4 regions of the Pseudoalteromonas sp. SR41-8 genome follow, and region 1 is predicted to be linked to each of the others. Evidence: predicted binding sites of a transcription regulator. Region 1 holds the regulator's gene; each other region holds the start of a gene.
The links. The regulator sigma-54, encoded in region 1, starts transcription at its own class of promoters, with help from an activator protein. The targets are predictions, from matches to a motif close to GTTGGCACGNNNNTNGNNT.
Positions count from the first base shown of each region.

Region 1 (4,220 bases):
GGATTAGGTAAAAAACGTGCATCAAATACATAATCGGCTTCTTTTGGAATACCATGCTTAAAACCAAATGATTCAAAGGTGATGATTAGTTTTTTATCTTTTTTCCCTAAAATCTTTTCACGGATTGACTCAGCAAGCTGGTGGACACTGAGATCTGTGGTATCAAGCATGAAATCAGCACGAGTAGTTAATACATCAAGCAACACTTTTTCTTGCTTGATGGCTAAATCCAGTGGCAAAGAATCCAAAGATAATGGGTGTAAGCGGCGGGTTTCAGAAAAGCGTTTGATCAGGGTTTGATCATCACTGTCTAAATAAAATAGCGTCGGATTTGCAAAACCAGGCAAGTATTCAAGAATGTCGTTAAATTCTTCCTGCTCTTTCGGTAAATTACGAACATCGATACTGACGGCAATTTTGTCGTAATTATCAGAGACACTGCGTACTAATGACGGTAATAAGTTAACTGGAATATTATCTACACAATAATAGCCAAGATCTTCTACTACACGTAAAGCAACAGATTTACCTGAGCCAGAACGCCCACTGATGATGATTAACTCCATGTAAATTCTCCTTCATTTAATACCAATTTTATTAAAAACATGCTCATTCTTGCTTGTTAAATAACCCACTAACTTTGTTTAAAATTATTTATATAGAACAACTATATCTCATAATTTCCACCTTGTTCTAGAGCTATTTTCCTGTTGCAATAATTACTCTCTAATTCAATACAATTGGTATGACTACGATTGAGCTGCAATTACATGATACAAATCTTGGTCTGTTTTTGCGCTACGTAGTTGTTTACAAAAATCTTTGTTATTGAGTTTATCAGCAATTGTGGCTAACGTCTTCAAATGAAGTTGGCTGTCACCATCTGGTACGATGAGGGCTACAAATATATCAACTGGGCGATTATCAATCGCATCAAAATCAACCGGTGATTCACTCACTAAAATTATTGCTAGCGGGTTTTCAACACCACTCATACGGCCATGAGGGATAGCAATACCACGACCAATACCGGTACTACCTAGTTTCTCTCTCGATAGTAGTGCGTTGAGGATTTCTTGTTGTGATAGCTGAGGGAGCTGTTCATGAGCCAATTGGCTTATAAATTCAATGATCCGTTTTTTGCTATTAAAAAGGACCGCAGCTTTACTGCAGTCCTGACAAATAAGTGAGCTTAATTTCATAGTGTTAGTGTCGAGCGTGCTTCTCTTTGTGTTTAATTACTTGACGATCAAGTTTATCGATTAGTCCGTCAATAGCTGCATACATGTCTTGGTGCTCAGTCGAGGCAAATAATTCAGCGCCACTGACATGTAATGTGGCCTCTGCTTTTTGGCTTAGTTTTTCTACATCAAGAATAACATGGACATTATTGATATGATCAAAATGCCTTTCAAGCTTGGCAAACTTATTGTTTACATAGTCTCTTAATGAATCAGTAATTTCTACGTGACGACCAGTTAAATTTAGTTGCATAAGCATTTTCCTCTTGTGATTTTACGCCTTAAATCAAACTTTTACGTTGATTTGACGGTGGAATAGCCAGCGACTCGCGGTATTTTGCAATAGTCCGTCTAGCTACTTTGATACCTTGCTCTGCCAATATATCTGCAATCTTACTATCACTCAATGGTTTCGCTGAGTTTTCTGCACTGATCAATTTTCTGATCAATGCTCGAATAGCTGTCGAAGAGCATTCGCCGCCGTTCTCAGTGCTTACATGACTTGAGAAAAAATACTTTAACTCAAAAATACCACGGGGGGTATGCATGTACTTTTGTGTCGTTACGCGAGATATTGTTGATTCGTGCATCTCAACCATTTCAGCAACGTCGTTTAGTACCATAGGTCGCATTGCTTCAGGGCCATGCTCAAAGAATCCCTGCTGTTGTTTTACAATGCAGTTAGTTACTTTGAGTAACGTCTCGTTACGACTTTCTAGGCTTTTAATAAACCATTTAGCTTCTTGCAAATGCGAACGTATAAATTGGCTGTCAGTGCTTGATTTTACTGAGCGTGACATTGCCGCATATTGGCTGTTCACTCTAATTTTTGGCATGCTGTCTGGATTAAGTTCAACCACCCAGCGACCTTTAATTTTTTTCACCGAAACATCAGGTATAACATACTCTGATTCTTCGCGTACTATAGTATCCGCAGGCTTTGGATTAAGGCTGTGGATCAATGTCATTACTTCTTTCAGCTCATCTTCTTTAAGCTTAGTCTTTTTCATCAAAGTGCGATAGTCACGACTAGCTAATAAATCGATATGATCAGTTAAAATCATTTTAGTCTCGCTAATCCAAGGAGTTGCAGGATCAAATTGATTTAATTGAATACATAAACATTCTTGTAGGCTGCGCGCAGCAATACCAACAGGGTCAAATAACTGAATGCGTTTTAACACTGCTTGCACTTCGTCTAGTTCGATTTCTTCTTCGTTATTACCTTGATTTAAGCTCTCTGCGATGTCTTCGCAGCTCAAGGTTAAAATACCTGAATCGTCAACAGCTTCAACAATCGCAATGGCAATAGCTTCATCGGTTGGACTAAAAGGTGTGAGCTGTAATTGCCACATCAGATATTCGTGCAGGGTTTCAGTTGAAGCACCTTGATAAATTGACTCATCTTCAGGCATTGGGCCGGATGACGTATTTGGCGCAGCACTCATGTATTCGTCCCAGGTGACGTCCATAGCCATTTCGTCACTTAAAGTCTCTTTACTTAATGCTTCGCTACTTTCTTGTTCATATTCGCTGGGCTTGTCGTCTGCTGATGCACTAACAGTTAAGTCATCGTTGTCTTGTTTTTGTTCGTTTTTACCAGCCGTGTCGTCTGAATATTCATGCTCTTCTAGCTCTAACAATGGATTGCTGTCGAGTGCTTCTTGAATTTCTTGCTGGAGATCCAATGTACTGAGTTGCAATAAGCGAATTGCTTGTTGCAGCTGTGGTGTCATTGTAAGTTGCTGGCCCATGCGCAGCTGGAGTGATTGCCTCATGTATCTCTAACAATCCTTTTATTGTTATCATCGTTAAGTCTAGCAGATACTTAGCCGAGCGTGGCTTTATAGCCTAAATTGCTCGCCCAGGTAAACATCGCGGACTGTTTGGTCGGCAAGTACATGCTCAGGGGTACCTGATGCAATTAACTCCCCATGAGAAACTATGTAGGCTTTTTCACAAACATCAAGGGTTTCTCGTACATTGTGGTCGGTAATAAGTACGCCAATACCACGGTTTTTAAGGTGTTCAATAATCTTCTTTATATCTAACACTGAAATAGGATCAACGCCAGCAAAAGGCTCATCAAGTAAGATAAATTTTGGATTTGCGGCTAAAGCGCGTGCAATTTCAACTCGACGACGTTCACCACCAGATAATGCCATACCTTGGCTGTCGCGAATATGTTGAATGCTAAACTCATCAAGTAAGCTGTCTAGTGCTTCTTCTCTGGCTTGTTTATTCAGCTCTTTACGAGTTTCTAAAATAGCCATCAGGTTTTGATAAACAGTTAACTTACGAAAGATGGATGATTCTTGTGGTAAGTAGCCAATCCCTAACCGTGCGCGACTGTGCATTGGCAGTAAAGTGATGTCATTATCATCAATACTTATTTTACCTTTGTCGCTAGGTACTAAACCCACAATCATATAAAAAGTGGTGGTTTTACCTGCGCCATTAGGACCCAGTAAGCCAACAATGCTGCCTGCGCTAACTTCTAAACCCACGCTTTTTACAACTTGGCGACCTTTATAGCTTTTTGCTAAAAATTCAGCTTTTAATATACTCATGGCTGCCCTTTAGGTTTGTCTTTTTTACTGTCAACAGGTACCAAAATAGTGTGTACGCGATCGTTTGAGCTTGCGCCTTTTTCAGCACTGATCAGCTGTTGGTCCATATCATAGGTAATGCTTTTGGCATTAATTTTTTGACCTGCTTGAGTGACTTGTGCATTACCAATTAACGTTAAATAGCGCTTGGCGACATCGTAACGGACTTCATCAGCACTGGCGCTCATTATTGTGCCATCAGTTTGTTTTTCTTCAAAGTAAGCAGGGTTACCAGTTGCAACAAGCAATTGTTTGTTATTGCCTAAATCTTCGCGCTTATGGACTTCAAGTCGATCCGCTTTGATACGGCGGTTACCATGAATGATTTCAACATTTTTTTCAAAAATACCGATATTATCTTTCAGTTGGG
Region 1 covers NZ_JACJEE010000033.1:13,799-18,018, reverse strand. The annotation lists gene rapZ (RNase adapter RapZ) at 1-566, opposite strand, end outside; gene ptsN (PTS IIA-like nitrogen regulatory protein PtsN) at 750-1,202, opposite strand; gene hpf (ribosome hibernation promoting factor) at 1,207-1,494, opposite strand; gene H5162_RS17620 (RNA polymerase factor sigma-54) at 1,523-3,019, opposite strand; gene lptB (LPS export ABC transporter ATP-binding protein) at 3,086-3,811, opposite strand; gene lptA (lipopolysaccharide transport periplasmic protein LptA) at 3,808-4,220, opposite strand, start outside.

Region 2 (4,220 bases), on a different contig from region 1:
AAATGCGGGTTATTTTTGGCTTTGCTCGCGCTTATTTTATGGTTGAAACCCACGCTCCTTCCGCATTAGTTCGGTTTTTAAACCAACTAATGCCCAATAAAACCTTAGCAGAGCTTTACAATGCCATTGGCTTTCATAAACAAGGTAAAACCGAGTTCTATCGCGAGTTTTTAACCCATTTACAGCGCTCCAGTGATGATTTTGTGATTGCCCCTGGCACACCGGGTATGGTGATGATGGTATTTACCCTACCTTCATTTGATTATGTATTTAAAATAATTAAAGACAAATTTGGTGAAAGTAAACCATTTGGCCGCGATACCGTTCTCAAACGCTACCAATTAGTTAAAAGCCATGACCGAGTTGGTCGTATGGCAGATACCATAGAGTATTCTAACGTCGTATTCCCTGTTGCGCGTTTTAACGCTACATTGCTTGCACAGCTTAAACAAACTATTGGTTCATCAATGATCATCGAAGGCGACTTACTGATCATCAAACATATGTATATTGAGCGACGCATGACGCCACTGAATTTATATTTAGAAAAAGCTAATACTGAAGATGCCGCTGTTGCCATTGCAGAATATGGCCAAGCACTCAAGGAAATGATCGCCGTTAATATTTTCCCAGGCGATATGTTACTTAAAAACTTTGGTGTCAGTAAACACAAACGCATTATTTTTTATGATTATGATGAAGTGCAATATTTAACAGACATGAACTTTAGGGCATTGCCTAAAGCAAAAAGTTATGATGACTACTTAACCAATGAGCAAAGTTACTCTGTGGCACCACAAGATGTATTTCCAGAGCAGTTATGCACTTTTGTAATGCCAAACCCGCAATACAAAGCAGTTTTCAGCCAAACACATCCAGAACTATTAGACGTCGCATTTTGGCAGCAAGCGCAACGAAATATAAAAGCAGGGGTCGTTAGCCATATCTACCCTTATCCAGCAGCGCAGCGTTTTATCCATCAATGGTAGACGAAAGGACACACAATGAATATCAGTAAAATAGATTTAAACTTACTCGTTTATCTCGACACCTTATTACGCGAATGTAATGTTACTCGCGCCGCGAACCAGCTTAGCATTACACAGCCGGCAATGAGTAATGGTTTAAAACGTTTACGTAACCTGTTTAACGATCCGATCTTAGTACGCACCAGTGATGGTATGGTGCCCACTGAACGAGCTATTGAATTGCAGCCGGTGATCCGTGGCATCTTAATGACATTAGAAGAAACGCTTGCACCAAACCGTGAATTTGAGGCCAGCCAAAGCAAACGGGTATTTAGGATTATGGCCAGTGACTATGCTGCCAGCACCTTAGCACCTAAGCTACTGAGTAAATTACACGATGAAGCGCCGGATACCACACTCGATATTCTCACTCCAAGTGATGTTACTTTTCATGATGTAGAAAACGGTAAAGTTGATATGGCAATAAATCGTTTCGAAAACCTACCGCAGTCGTTTCATCACAAACGTATTTGGAAAGATAGCTTTTGTTGTTTAGTAAAAGCTGACAACCCGATCATTGAAAATTTTAGCCTCGATAGTTATTTAAAAGCTCGGCATATTTGGGTAAGTAAAACAGGTTTTGGTGTCGGGGTTGGTATGGATCCTAAAGACGTACAAAAACTTGGCTGGGTTGATGAAGCTCTCGCCCACTTTGGTAAACACCGAAATATTGCCACATTCACCCGTAATTACCACGTTGCAATACATCTAGCGAAAGAGAAGAACCTGATTGCGACACTCCCTTCAAAAGCCGCTAATATTTATTTAGATGATCCCGGTTTGCAAATTCTGGAGCCTCCCTTCCCTATACCACCATTTGAGTTAGATATGATTTGGAGCCCATTACTTCACAGGGATGCCAGTCATATTTGGTTACGCCAAAAAGTAGCCGAAGTTGCAGATGAATTAAAGTAACGCTCTTACAAAAGCCCTGTAAAATTTGCTTACTGGTATTTTCAAGTAAGCAAACATAAATTTAAAAGTATTAATTATCATGATGTTAAAATAATTTAAAAATGGAATGGCAATTGCTTTAAGTTACTTGAACTTTAATATTCATTTAACTTAAAGAGGTCAATATTATGAATGCCCAGCAAGGAAACGAAGTAAATCATATCACTGACATTATCCAAGTAATGAACAGCGGCATCGACTTTTATGAAAAGGCGCAGGAAAAAGTACAAGATCCAGCCATTGGTGCGCTATTTCAGCGTATGATAGACGCACGTAAAGTCAGCGTTGAAAACCTACAGCCTTACGCTATTAATCAGCAAGGTGAACGAGAAGATGGTTCGTCTTTTGCTGTTGAAGCTCGCCGAGCATATACCGCACTGATCACAAAATTTAGTGCCAACAACGACCAAATTTATGTCAAAGAGCTTGAAGAAGTGGAAGATAAAACACTTGAAGAAATTAAAGCTGCCATGAAAAAACCACAACCGCACGATTGTGAAGCCGCCCTCGCTAAAGTATTACTGACCATGCAAAGCTGTCATACGGAGATGAGCCGTATGCAGAAGCATTAACCACAATGCTTAAATGAAAGCCCAGCCACGCGCTGGGCTTTTTTATGCTCATAATAATAGTTAAATGATTTTTATAACAAAATAATGCAAATAATTAATAAAAATAGCATATTTATTTAACCACAGCATGATTTTAATCGTCTAGGCTTATTAATAGGTACCTACTATCCCGCTGTGGCGCCGCAGCATTTTATAAAAAATAACAAGGTTCCATTATGAGAAATAAACAACATGTAAACCCACAAAACGCTGACGTTGATATGACGCCGATGCTTGATATTGTATTTATACTTTTAATATTTTTTATTGTTACAACTTCATTTGTAAAACCTGTGGCAATAGAGCTGCAACGGCCTGTAGATAAACCCAGTATTGATAAACAAACTAAAAGTGCTCATTTTAGTATTGACCAAAGCAATGCGGTGTATTTTGCGGGGCGATTAATTGACTTAAACCAAGTTGCCACTAACCTTGCGATGTTTGCTGCGAAGTATAATATCGCCACAGTACAAATAGCCGCTGACGAGAACAGTACGCATCAAACTTTAATGACAGTAATGAATAATATCAAAGAGTATGATAACTACCCCATCGCACTCACATCACACTAAAAGCAAAAAAAGGGCCAGACGGCCCTTCAAAACTAAATAACGTAGGAGAAGTTATTTTAGAATCGGTATTCAGCACCTACATAGTAGTAAGCACCGTTAAAACCAAATGGTGCTGAACGTCGTGAGTACTCAAATACACCGGTTGAACTGATAATAGTATTACCAGAAGCATCAACAATTGTGCCTGAGCGAGAATTACCTATGGTATTTTTATCAGGGTAAACGTCAAATAAATTGTTTGCACCAATATTTAGTGACAAGTTATCTGTGACAAAATAATTTACTTTTATATCGGTAAGAATTTCAGCGCCGTAAGTCTGGCGACCGCCATCTTCAACCGTGTATTCGCCATAACGATTGAGCGATAAGTTTACCGTCCAATCTTCAAGGCGATATAATGCACTTAAGTTTACTCTGTCTTGTGGTTGCCATTCTTCGATGATTGAGGTTTCTTGCGAAGAAAATACATCTTCGACAGGGATCGTTTCCAAACCACTGCCCGCAGGAGTAAATAAATCAACCACATCGGTTTCAGTAAAGTTAGCCGCTAATGTAAAATCTAGGGTACCGCCTAAGCCTTCCGTGTTCCATGTCGCAACAAAATCCACACCTTGCGTTTCGGTATCTGCACCATTTAAGAAAAACTGCCCTGCACCTGCGCCAGAACTAACCAATGCAGCATCTAGCGTTGATGACAACCCTTTACCTAAACGGTTACTGATCACAATACGGTCGTCAATATCAATTGAATAATAATCAACGGTAACATTAATATTATCCGTCACGTTATACACAATACCTAAGCTCATGTTTTGTGACTTTTCTTCTTTAAGTTTTGGAATACCAATACTCTGTGCAAGCGTGCTGTCGTTTCTAAAAGTACCAACTTCTTCTGCAATTAGATCGCCATTAGGACCAACTACAAACTGGGTACTGATATTATTGAAATACAATTGCTGCATTGATGGTGCTCTAAAACCAGTACTCACCGCACCGCGCAGTGAAACGTCATCAGTCACCGACCAGTTACCCGCTAACTTAAAGTTAACCGTATC
Region 2 covers NZ_JACJEE010000002.1:62,047-66,266, reverse strand. The annotation lists gene aceK (bifunctional isocitrate dehydrogenase kinase/phosphatase) at 1-989, shown strand, start outside; gene H5162_RS01875 (LysR family transcriptional regulator) at 1,005-1,943, shown strand; gene H5162_RS01870 (PA2169 family four-helix-bundle protein) at 2,111-2,554, shown strand; gene H5162_RS01865 (biopolymer transporter ExbD) at 2,770-3,165, shown strand; gene H5162_RS01860 (TonB-dependent receptor plug domain-containing protein) at 3,222-4,220, opposite strand, start outside.
Region 2: a site for sigma-54 is predicted at 2,044-2,062, ahead of H5162_RS01870 (PA2169 family four-helix-bundle protein). Genes of this name have one in related genera too.

Region 3 (4,220 bases), on a different contig from region 1:
CGCGGCCTTTATAAGTGCATCTTGTGGCGCAGATACTTTATTTGTATCTGATTTAGCGGTATTGCTATTGGTTGTTGTAGTGCTTACTAAATTATCTGTCATTGACTGAACCGTCAATTGAGCTTTTGACTCAGTCTTTTTTTCAATACTCTCTGGCTGAGCTAATTCTGCAATAGCCGTATTGATCTGAGTTAATAAAGCCCCCTTAGGCTGCTCAGTGCTCACAAAATTTTGTAATTGCTGGCTCAATGCCTGCTTTTGCACAGGACTCAACAGCGAAATATCTTTACTTAGTTGGGTTAGCTCTGCCGTGTTCATTGTCGCAACTGCCGTGGTAGGTTTTGCAACTTCTTTACTATTAAGCTCTACAAATTCAGCCAGCATTTTTTTTAAGTCAGTTACGTTAGCCGGTGATGGATCTTGCTGACGAATGACATCAACTTGATTTTGTAGCTGTTTTTGCTGCTCTGGTGTTAAGCTCGCCAACAATGGGTGTTCATTTTTTTGTACTGTAGTTGGTGAGTTAAGCAATACCTTACTGATTTGCTCTAATACAGCACTGTTACTATGCTTTGCCTGTGTAGCTGCTTTTTCAGCTACATCAGTTTGAGAGCCAATCGTAGTGGTTGATTCCACACCTTTAACTACTGGTTCTGCCTTTGAAGCAACGTCCATTGCTACTGCAGTAGCACTTGTGGTTGCTTGTTTGGCGTTAGCAGTAACGTTAGCTACAGTTGCGTGCGCATCTGCAGTTAACGCTGCACTCTGTTGAGGTTTTTCTTGCTGAGCAATCCTTGTGTCCGAATCTTTAACTAATACTTCACTTTCTTGTGGTTTAACTTGTTGAGCAAGCGTTACGTCCAAACCTTTAGCTAATACTTCACTGTTTTGTGGCTTACCTTTGCTTGTATTTTCAGCAATATTTATTTGAGCTGTTTCATTGCCAACTTCCCCACTCTTTAAGGTAGCTGCAGCTTGTTGGTTTGTTGGCTGCATTGTCATCGCTTTATTTTGCGATATCTCTTTTGCCACTTGAATATCATCAATAATAGGAGTCACAGCATCATCAGGAGGGGTGTTTCCCTTCAGTTGAAGCTGTTTATCAATCGCCTCTGCCAGCACCGTTTTTTCAGTAAGTAGCGTTGGTTTTAGTTGTTTATCGACTAGTTGTGCAATAGGATCATCAGTAGCAGGAGTGTCTGTATCAATAATAGGCGTAACATCATCAATTGGACGAGGTCCAGTGACTTTAATAAGCTTCGGATCTATTTTTTCTTCACTGTATTTACCCAACGTTGAAAGTAATGAGGCATTTGCAACAGTTGGCGTATTATTTACCCGAGTGTCCATATTGTTGGCTGCCGTGATCTGAGCAAGCATTGCATCACCAGACATAGCATCACCTGACATCGTTTTCTCATCACTGCTGTCAGTGGGCGTTTTTTGCGCTTTTTCAGCAGCAACTTCGGCTTCACTTGCAGCTGAAAAAGCGCCAGATGAGTTAACTTTCATGGGTGTTTCTGCAGCATTATTAGCGTTTTGTAACTCACTAAAGAAATCACTATCGGTGCTTTCTTTACCTGTTGCCGCACTGCCTTTGGCACTGTCTTTTTTATTTAACTGAACATCCTGCTCAGTTGAGATAAACACTGAAAGATCACTAATAGCCATAATTCACCTAGATTAAAAGTGGCAATTTGCCGCCGCAGTTTGCCAGAATAAATACTTCATACGTTAAACAAGCAAATAATATGCCTAAGCTAATTTTAAAAATAAATAATGCTGTTTTGGGCGATGACTATAGAGCGCGACGTCTTTGATAAAATTGATTTGCAGAAAATTCATCAAGCATTTTTTGTTCATTTTTTTGTGCGATTACATTCGCTTTAAGCTGCTGTTTTTCTATTAATTTAGCAACCGCTTTAGCCTTAATCTGCTGTTTCAGCCATAAACTTTGTCGTTGTGAAACAACTTGTTTAGCAGTACTGACGGTATTCGCTTGTTGACGAATAGCTTCTTCTATTTTGGCAATAAAAGCATGGTATTGACTAAACCCTGCACTACTTAAACCAGACTTTCCTTTTAAATGTAATTGCTGAGTATACTCCAAACGAAAGTTATTCAAGCCTTGCAATTTTTGTTGATTGCCTTGCAAGTTTTGCTGCGCTTGTAAATAATTTATCCGTAAAGTTTCTTCTTTATCATTTTCTATTTTCAGCAATAGATTGAGCTTATTTGTTGCCATTATGCTTGTCCTAATAATTGCGCAAGCCCTTGTAGGCCATCGTCATAGCTAATCACATCTTTCATGCCTTGTTGTAGAAATGCATTCACTCTTGGCATCATATTAATGGCCTGATCAAGCATTTGGTCGGTGCCTTTTTGATAAGCACCTAAAGTAATCATATCTTTATTTTGCTGGAACATTGAATACACTTGTTTTAACACTCGCGCTTGTTGCATGTGTGCTTCTGAGACAACTTGTGGCATCACCCGTGAAATCGATTTTTCTATATCAATAGCAGGATAATGACCACTGTCAGCGAGCTCTCTGGATAAAACGATATGACCGTCTAAAATGGCTCGCGCCGCATCAGCAATCGGATCTTGCATATCATCCCCTTCACTCAGTACAGTAAAAAACGCTGTGATAGAGCCTTGCCCTTCGCCGCCATTACCAGCACGTTCCACCAGCGCGGGTAGCTTTGCAAATACTGAAGGCGGATAACCTTTAGTCGCCGGTGGTTCACCAACCGCAAGCGCTATTTCGCGCTGAGCCATGGCATAACGCGTTACAGAATCCAGTAGCAATAAAACATTTAAGCCTTGATCGCGAAAGTACTCCGCGATAGTTACCGCACTTTCACAACCTTTTAATCGCATTAATGGCGATGCATCGGCGGGAGCAGCAACTACGACAGAACGCTTACGCCCTTCCACACCGAGTATTTCTTCGATAAATTCTTTTACTTCGCGGCCACGCTCCCCCACTAAACCAACAACTATTACATCAGCTTCTGAGCCTCGGGTCATCATACCCAGTAATACCGACTTACCCACGCCTGAGCCTGCAAATAGCCCCATGCGCTGGCCTTGGCCAACAGTTATCACTGAATTAATAGCGCGTACGCCAACATCCATCGGCTGCGTAATTGGTCGTCGAGATAATGGGTTAATGGAATTTTGTGCAAATTTTAAGTAATGCTCTGCTTTAATAGCTCCAAGCCCATCCAACGGACGCCCTAAGCCATCAACAACACGACCAAGTAAACACATACCAACAGGCAGTCCGGTATCATTTACTTGTGGGATCACTCGCGCTCCAGGTAGTACACCAGAAATATGGTCATTTGGCATCAAGTAAAGCGTCTGATCATTAAAACCAACAATTTCAGCATCAACAAAACCATGCATGGTTTCAATTTTACATTGGCTGCCAACTGGCGCGCGTAATCCTTTCGCCTCTAATGTTAACCCTACAACACGGGTTAAAATTCCCGCAACAGCAGGCGTTGGGCTATGAATATGTTTTTGATACTGTTGTAAACGTTCACTTAATGGGCGTGGTTGAGAACTCATTGCAAACCAAAAATAGCGTTAGATACCACTACTATGCAAAAAACTATCCAACGTTTCTTTGACGCGGGTTTTTATAGTCATATCAATAGATGACTGAGGTGTTTTTACTTGGCAACCGCCGCGATCTAAAGTCGGCTCTGCAACTAACTGCCAATGGTTTTCAGCTAGTGCAGCTTCACCATAACTATTTTTAACCAGTTCAATGTCTTCAGGATGTAAATGAATACGCACAGTTTGCTGCTCATTGGCTAACGCATCGATACACTGCTTTAAACTTTGCAAAATGATTTCAGGGGAGGTTTTAATTTCTTGATAAACTAGCGCTTCGGTTAGCATTACGGTTAACTGTACAAGTTGCTTTTCGGCGTCATCATCGACTTTAGCTAATGGTGCTGACAAACTATCCAACAATGCTTTTAGACCCGTTAGCTGTTCTTCAATCAGTGGTTTTACTTCTTCTTGACCTTGTGTTTTACCAAGCTCAATGCCTTCTTTATAACCGGCTTCTTTTCCCTCACCTACGCCTTTTTCAAAACCATCAATATAACCCTGCTCGTGGCCTTGTTTTAAGCCTTCTTCGTAGGCATCTTGACGAATTCGTTCCAGCTCAGCCATTGTTAACGAGGGCAGCTCAGGCTCTT
Region 3 covers NZ_JACJEE010000010.1:107,844-112,063, forward strand. The annotation lists gene H5162_RS09005 (flagellar hook-length control protein FliK) at 1-1,671, opposite strand, end outside; gene fliJ (flagellar export protein FliJ) at 1,799-2,245, opposite strand; gene fliI (flagellar protein export ATPase FliI) at 2,245-3,579, opposite strand; gene fliH (flagellar assembly protein FliH) at 3,598-4,220, opposite strand, start outside.
Region 3: a site for sigma-54 is predicted at 1,741-1,759, ahead of H5162_RS09005 (flagellar hook-length control protein FliK). Genes of this name have one in related genera too.

Region 4 (4,220 bases), on a different contig from region 1:
ACGTCTTAAACCAATTGCAGCAGGTATTACACCGCACGAACATAATGGCATTGGTGCGCCAATTAAAGCAGCTTTAACAGTCGTCCAAAAACCTTCTTTTCCCAAGTGTTTATTTAAGAAATCAGCCGGTAAGTACACATTTAATAACCCAGCTATTAATAAACCGAGCATTAACCAAGGTGCAGATAATAAAAATAACTGCCAAAAATTATTGATTAAGTCCATCAATGTCCTCCAAAGTGGTTAATATCGAACAGTTATCTGCGGGCTCTTTGCCTCCGCAGCACTTATCAGCTAACACGGATAATGATTGATGAAAACGTGTTAATTCAGCAATACGCTCTGCGACTAAGTCACGCTTTTGTATTGTTAAGTTTTTAACTTCATGGCAAGAATGCTGATGTTTTTTAAATTTAATTTGTAATAGTTCTTTGATCTCAGCCAAGCTAAAGCCAACATTTTTAGCGCGCAAAATAAACATCATTTGCTTAAGATCGGTTTGGCTATAATCTCGATAACCTGCTTGCGTTCGCGCTGAAGGCGTTAACAAAGCATGCTTTTCATAGTACCTTAGGGTATCTGTAGAGACACCTAATTGACTGGCAAATTCGCCTATTTTCATCACCGTCTCCAATTAACATATTATCAACTGATGCTGAGTATAAACCTTAGAGTACACACCAAGGTCAAGCATTTATAAATTTTTATTATAAGGAAAGCTCATGAATATTACTCTTCTCGATACTGCTACGCTTGCAGGCACATCCCTTGAACCTTTTCAAAAACTTGGCAACTTCACTAGTTATTCACTAACCAGTCCAGCACAAGTATTAGCGCATAGTGCAGGCGCTGATGTCTTGATCACCAATAAAGTGGTACTTAATCGCGAAACACTGGCAAAACTCCCTGAATTAAAGCTCATATGTGTAGCCGCAACTGGCACTAACAATGTTGATTTAGTCGCCGCTAAAGAGTTTGGCATTGCCGTTACCAATGTGGCCGGGTATTCAACACCTTCGGTTGTACAACATACCTTTGCACTGTTCACCAATTTACTGGGTAATACTCACCGCTACATTGCTGATTGCCAACAAGGGTTATGGCAACAAAGCGAGATGTTCTGCCGCCTTGATTACCGTTTTAATGATATAGGAGGTAAAACTCTGGCAATTATCGGTTATGGTTCGCTTGGTAAAGCTGTTGCGGATGTTGCACGTGCTTTTGGTGCCAATGTAATTATCAGTGAGCGTAAAAACCAAGTAACTAGAGAGGGCCGAACAGAATTTTACCAAGCAATAAAAACAGCTGATGTTATTAGTGTACACTGCCCTTTAACCGATGAAAGTCGTGATCTGATTGGTGCTGCTGAACTTGCTATGATGAAACCCAATGCCATTTTAATTAACACCGCGCGCGGTGGTATCGTTAATGAAGCTGATTTAGCCAACGCACTGAGCAATAACCAAATTGCAGGAGCGGGATTTGACGTATTAAGTAAAGAACCAGCTGCGAAGGATAATCCATTGGCCGCTTATCGTGGTGATAATTTAATACTGACTCCACATATTGCATGGGCCAGTGAAGAGTCAATCATTCGCTTAGTAAAGCAAGTCAGCTTAAATATTAGCGCATTTAGCCAAGGTGAAAGTTTAAATAGACTGGTCTAATCAACTAACTTTTAGTTAGTCACGCTATAAAAGGTGGTTAAATATAATTCACCACCTTACAAAAAAATCTAATTCATTGATTTTAAATAACATAAAATATTGGCTAGTTCTTTGCTAGCTAATAGATAAATTAAAATCAATATTTAGTATCCAGGATAAAATAATGAAAAAAGTACTTTTAATTGCCGCGCTTGCAGCCCCTCTTCTTACTGGTTGTGTAATTGCAGTATCCGATGGTGAAGCACAAACACACTGGGCTGGTAATAGTTCAAGCTGGGAAGAACATCATCAATTTAATCGTGAAAGCATCTCAGGGCTCACTTTAGATACCAGCTATCAAAATGTATTAAATAAATTAAAAACTCCCGACTTTACAGAATTATTAAAAAAAGACGGTGATGTATACCAAGTACTATTTTATGCCACCCACAGTATTCACTCTGACGGAAAAATGACAAAAGATGAATGTACTCCACTGGTCTTTAAAAACGAGAAACTGATTGGTGTGGGTGATAGTATTTATAATTCACTTAGCGCCATTTAGACACAAAACTAAAGCAGTAAAGAGTGGAGCATATTCACTCTTTATTTGCTGTAGTAACTGACTTTACTAACTTGCGTCAATAACTCGAGCGATAATTTTATCGCGGCCACTATCTTTAGCTTGATATAAACCTAAATCGGCTTCTTCAAGTAATATATGCTCAGAATAAACTTGACCAAACTCAGTTGTAGCAACCCCAATACTTATCGTAATGTGAGCGGCATTGAGTGATGCTTTATGCGGGATAGCTAGCGTATTAACAGCATCTCTGAGTTTATTAGCAAATTTTAATGCCTCGTGTTGGTTGGTATCGGGTAACACTGCGGCAAATTCTTCTCCACCGTAGCGCGCAACAAAGTCAGTGCCACGCTCACACGCTGCAACTAATGCATGTGCAACACGTTTAAGGCAGTCATCCCCGGCACGGTGACCGTAACAATCGTTATAACGCTTAAAATGGTCTATATCTATTAATAGCACCGATAACGGTGTACCAGCTCGACGGCTGCGACGCCATTCTCGCGATAAGCTTTCATCTAAATAACGCCGATTAGGTATTTCTGTCAGCCCATCAATTGAGGCGAGCATTTCTAACAAATCATTTTTTTGCTTGATCAATAATTGATTACGCACTCGTGCACGTACTATTGCGGGACTAAATGGCTTAGCAATATAGTCCATTGCGCCTAATTCAAACCCTTTCGCTTCATCATCATGGCTTGTATTAGCTGAAATAAAGATGACTGGAATAGCGTGCGTAGTTGAATTTTCTTTTAACTGAATTAACACCTCATAGCCATTAATGCCGGGCATTACTATATCGAGGATAATTAAGTCAACCGCCGTTGATTTAACAAATGTAAGGGCTTTTTCACCACTTTCAACTAAAAATATTTCGTGATCATTCGCTAATGTTTTTTCCAACACTAATCGATTTAATGGGTCGTCATCAACGATCAGTATTTTGGCTTTCTTCAACATTTACTGAGCCTTGTATTTGAATGTATCTATTTACTTGTACTAATTCGAACTCTAACTGACTCAGGGATATTTGCCCTACGTCTGGTGTCTTACGTAGTCTACTTTCTAACTGCTGAGCGGTAGCACTTAGGCGATTAAAGCCAAGGTTTCCTGACACACCTTTAATACTATGCACTAATCGTTCCAACGCTTTTGTTTGCATCGGCACTTTTAATTGCTGCAGATGGCTTACACACAACTTAGCAAGTTTACCCAACATTACCTGTAGTAAATCATTATGGCCCGAGAATTGTTCTAATGCAAAAGAATGATTATAAAAAACAGCGCCGGTAATTCTCAGCTCATTTATCGCCGCTAATAACGTCGCTGCAACTACTGGTTTTGTTAAATGTTTATTCATACCTACGGCAAGTGAGCGTTGCTCGTCAGCTGCTTCACAATGCGCAGTTAGCGCAAAAATAGGTAATTGCTGTTGATCATAACGTTGTCGCAATAAAGCGGTTGCTTGTAACCCATCGACTTCTGGCATTTGAATATCCATTAAGATCAGATCAGGCATGACTTGTGCAACCAAATCTATCCCTGCCATCGCCGAAGTTGCTGTCATTACATTAATATGTGCTTGACTTAAAATATTACTAATAATATCTAAATTAAGCTGATTATCATCAATAACTAACACTAGTAAGCCCGCAACGTTGAGTTTACTCTCTGCCGTTGTCAGATTTACATCAGGGCGTTTAGATATCGGCTCAACTTGCTGTATTCGTTGTACTAATGCAGAACTTTTCACGCTGCACATTTGCATACCTTTAAGAGTAGGCAGCGGAGTATTTGGAGCATTTTTAACAACATAAAGCTGCGTGTTATTACTCATCAATGCTGTTTTTATATTGTCTCGCGTTATTACTCTCGGTAGATCAACGTCATTAATGATGATCCGCTGATAATCTGCTAATACAGCGTGGTCTGTTAATTCAGCTAACTCAAAAAATTCTAGCTGTTTTAATGGCGCTAATGCGGTAGGT
Region 4 covers NZ_JACJEE010000011.1:76,112-80,331, reverse strand. The annotation lists gene H5162_RS09555 (SO_0444 family Cu/Zn efflux transporter) at 1-225, opposite strand, end outside; gene zntR (Zn(2+)-responsive transcriptional regulator) at 209-622, opposite strand; gene H5162_RS09545 (D-2-hydroxyacid dehydrogenase) at 723-1,667, shown strand; gene H5162_RS09540 (DUF3192 domain-containing protein) at 1,831-2,211, shown strand; gene H5162_RS09535 (diguanylate cyclase) at 2,278-3,192, opposite strand; gene H5162_RS09530 (PAS domain-containing hybrid sensor histidine kinase/response regulator) at 3,161-4,220, opposite strand, start outside.
Region 4: a site for sigma-54 is predicted at 1,766-1,784, ahead of H5162_RS09540 (DUF3192 domain-containing protein). Genes of this name have one in related genera too.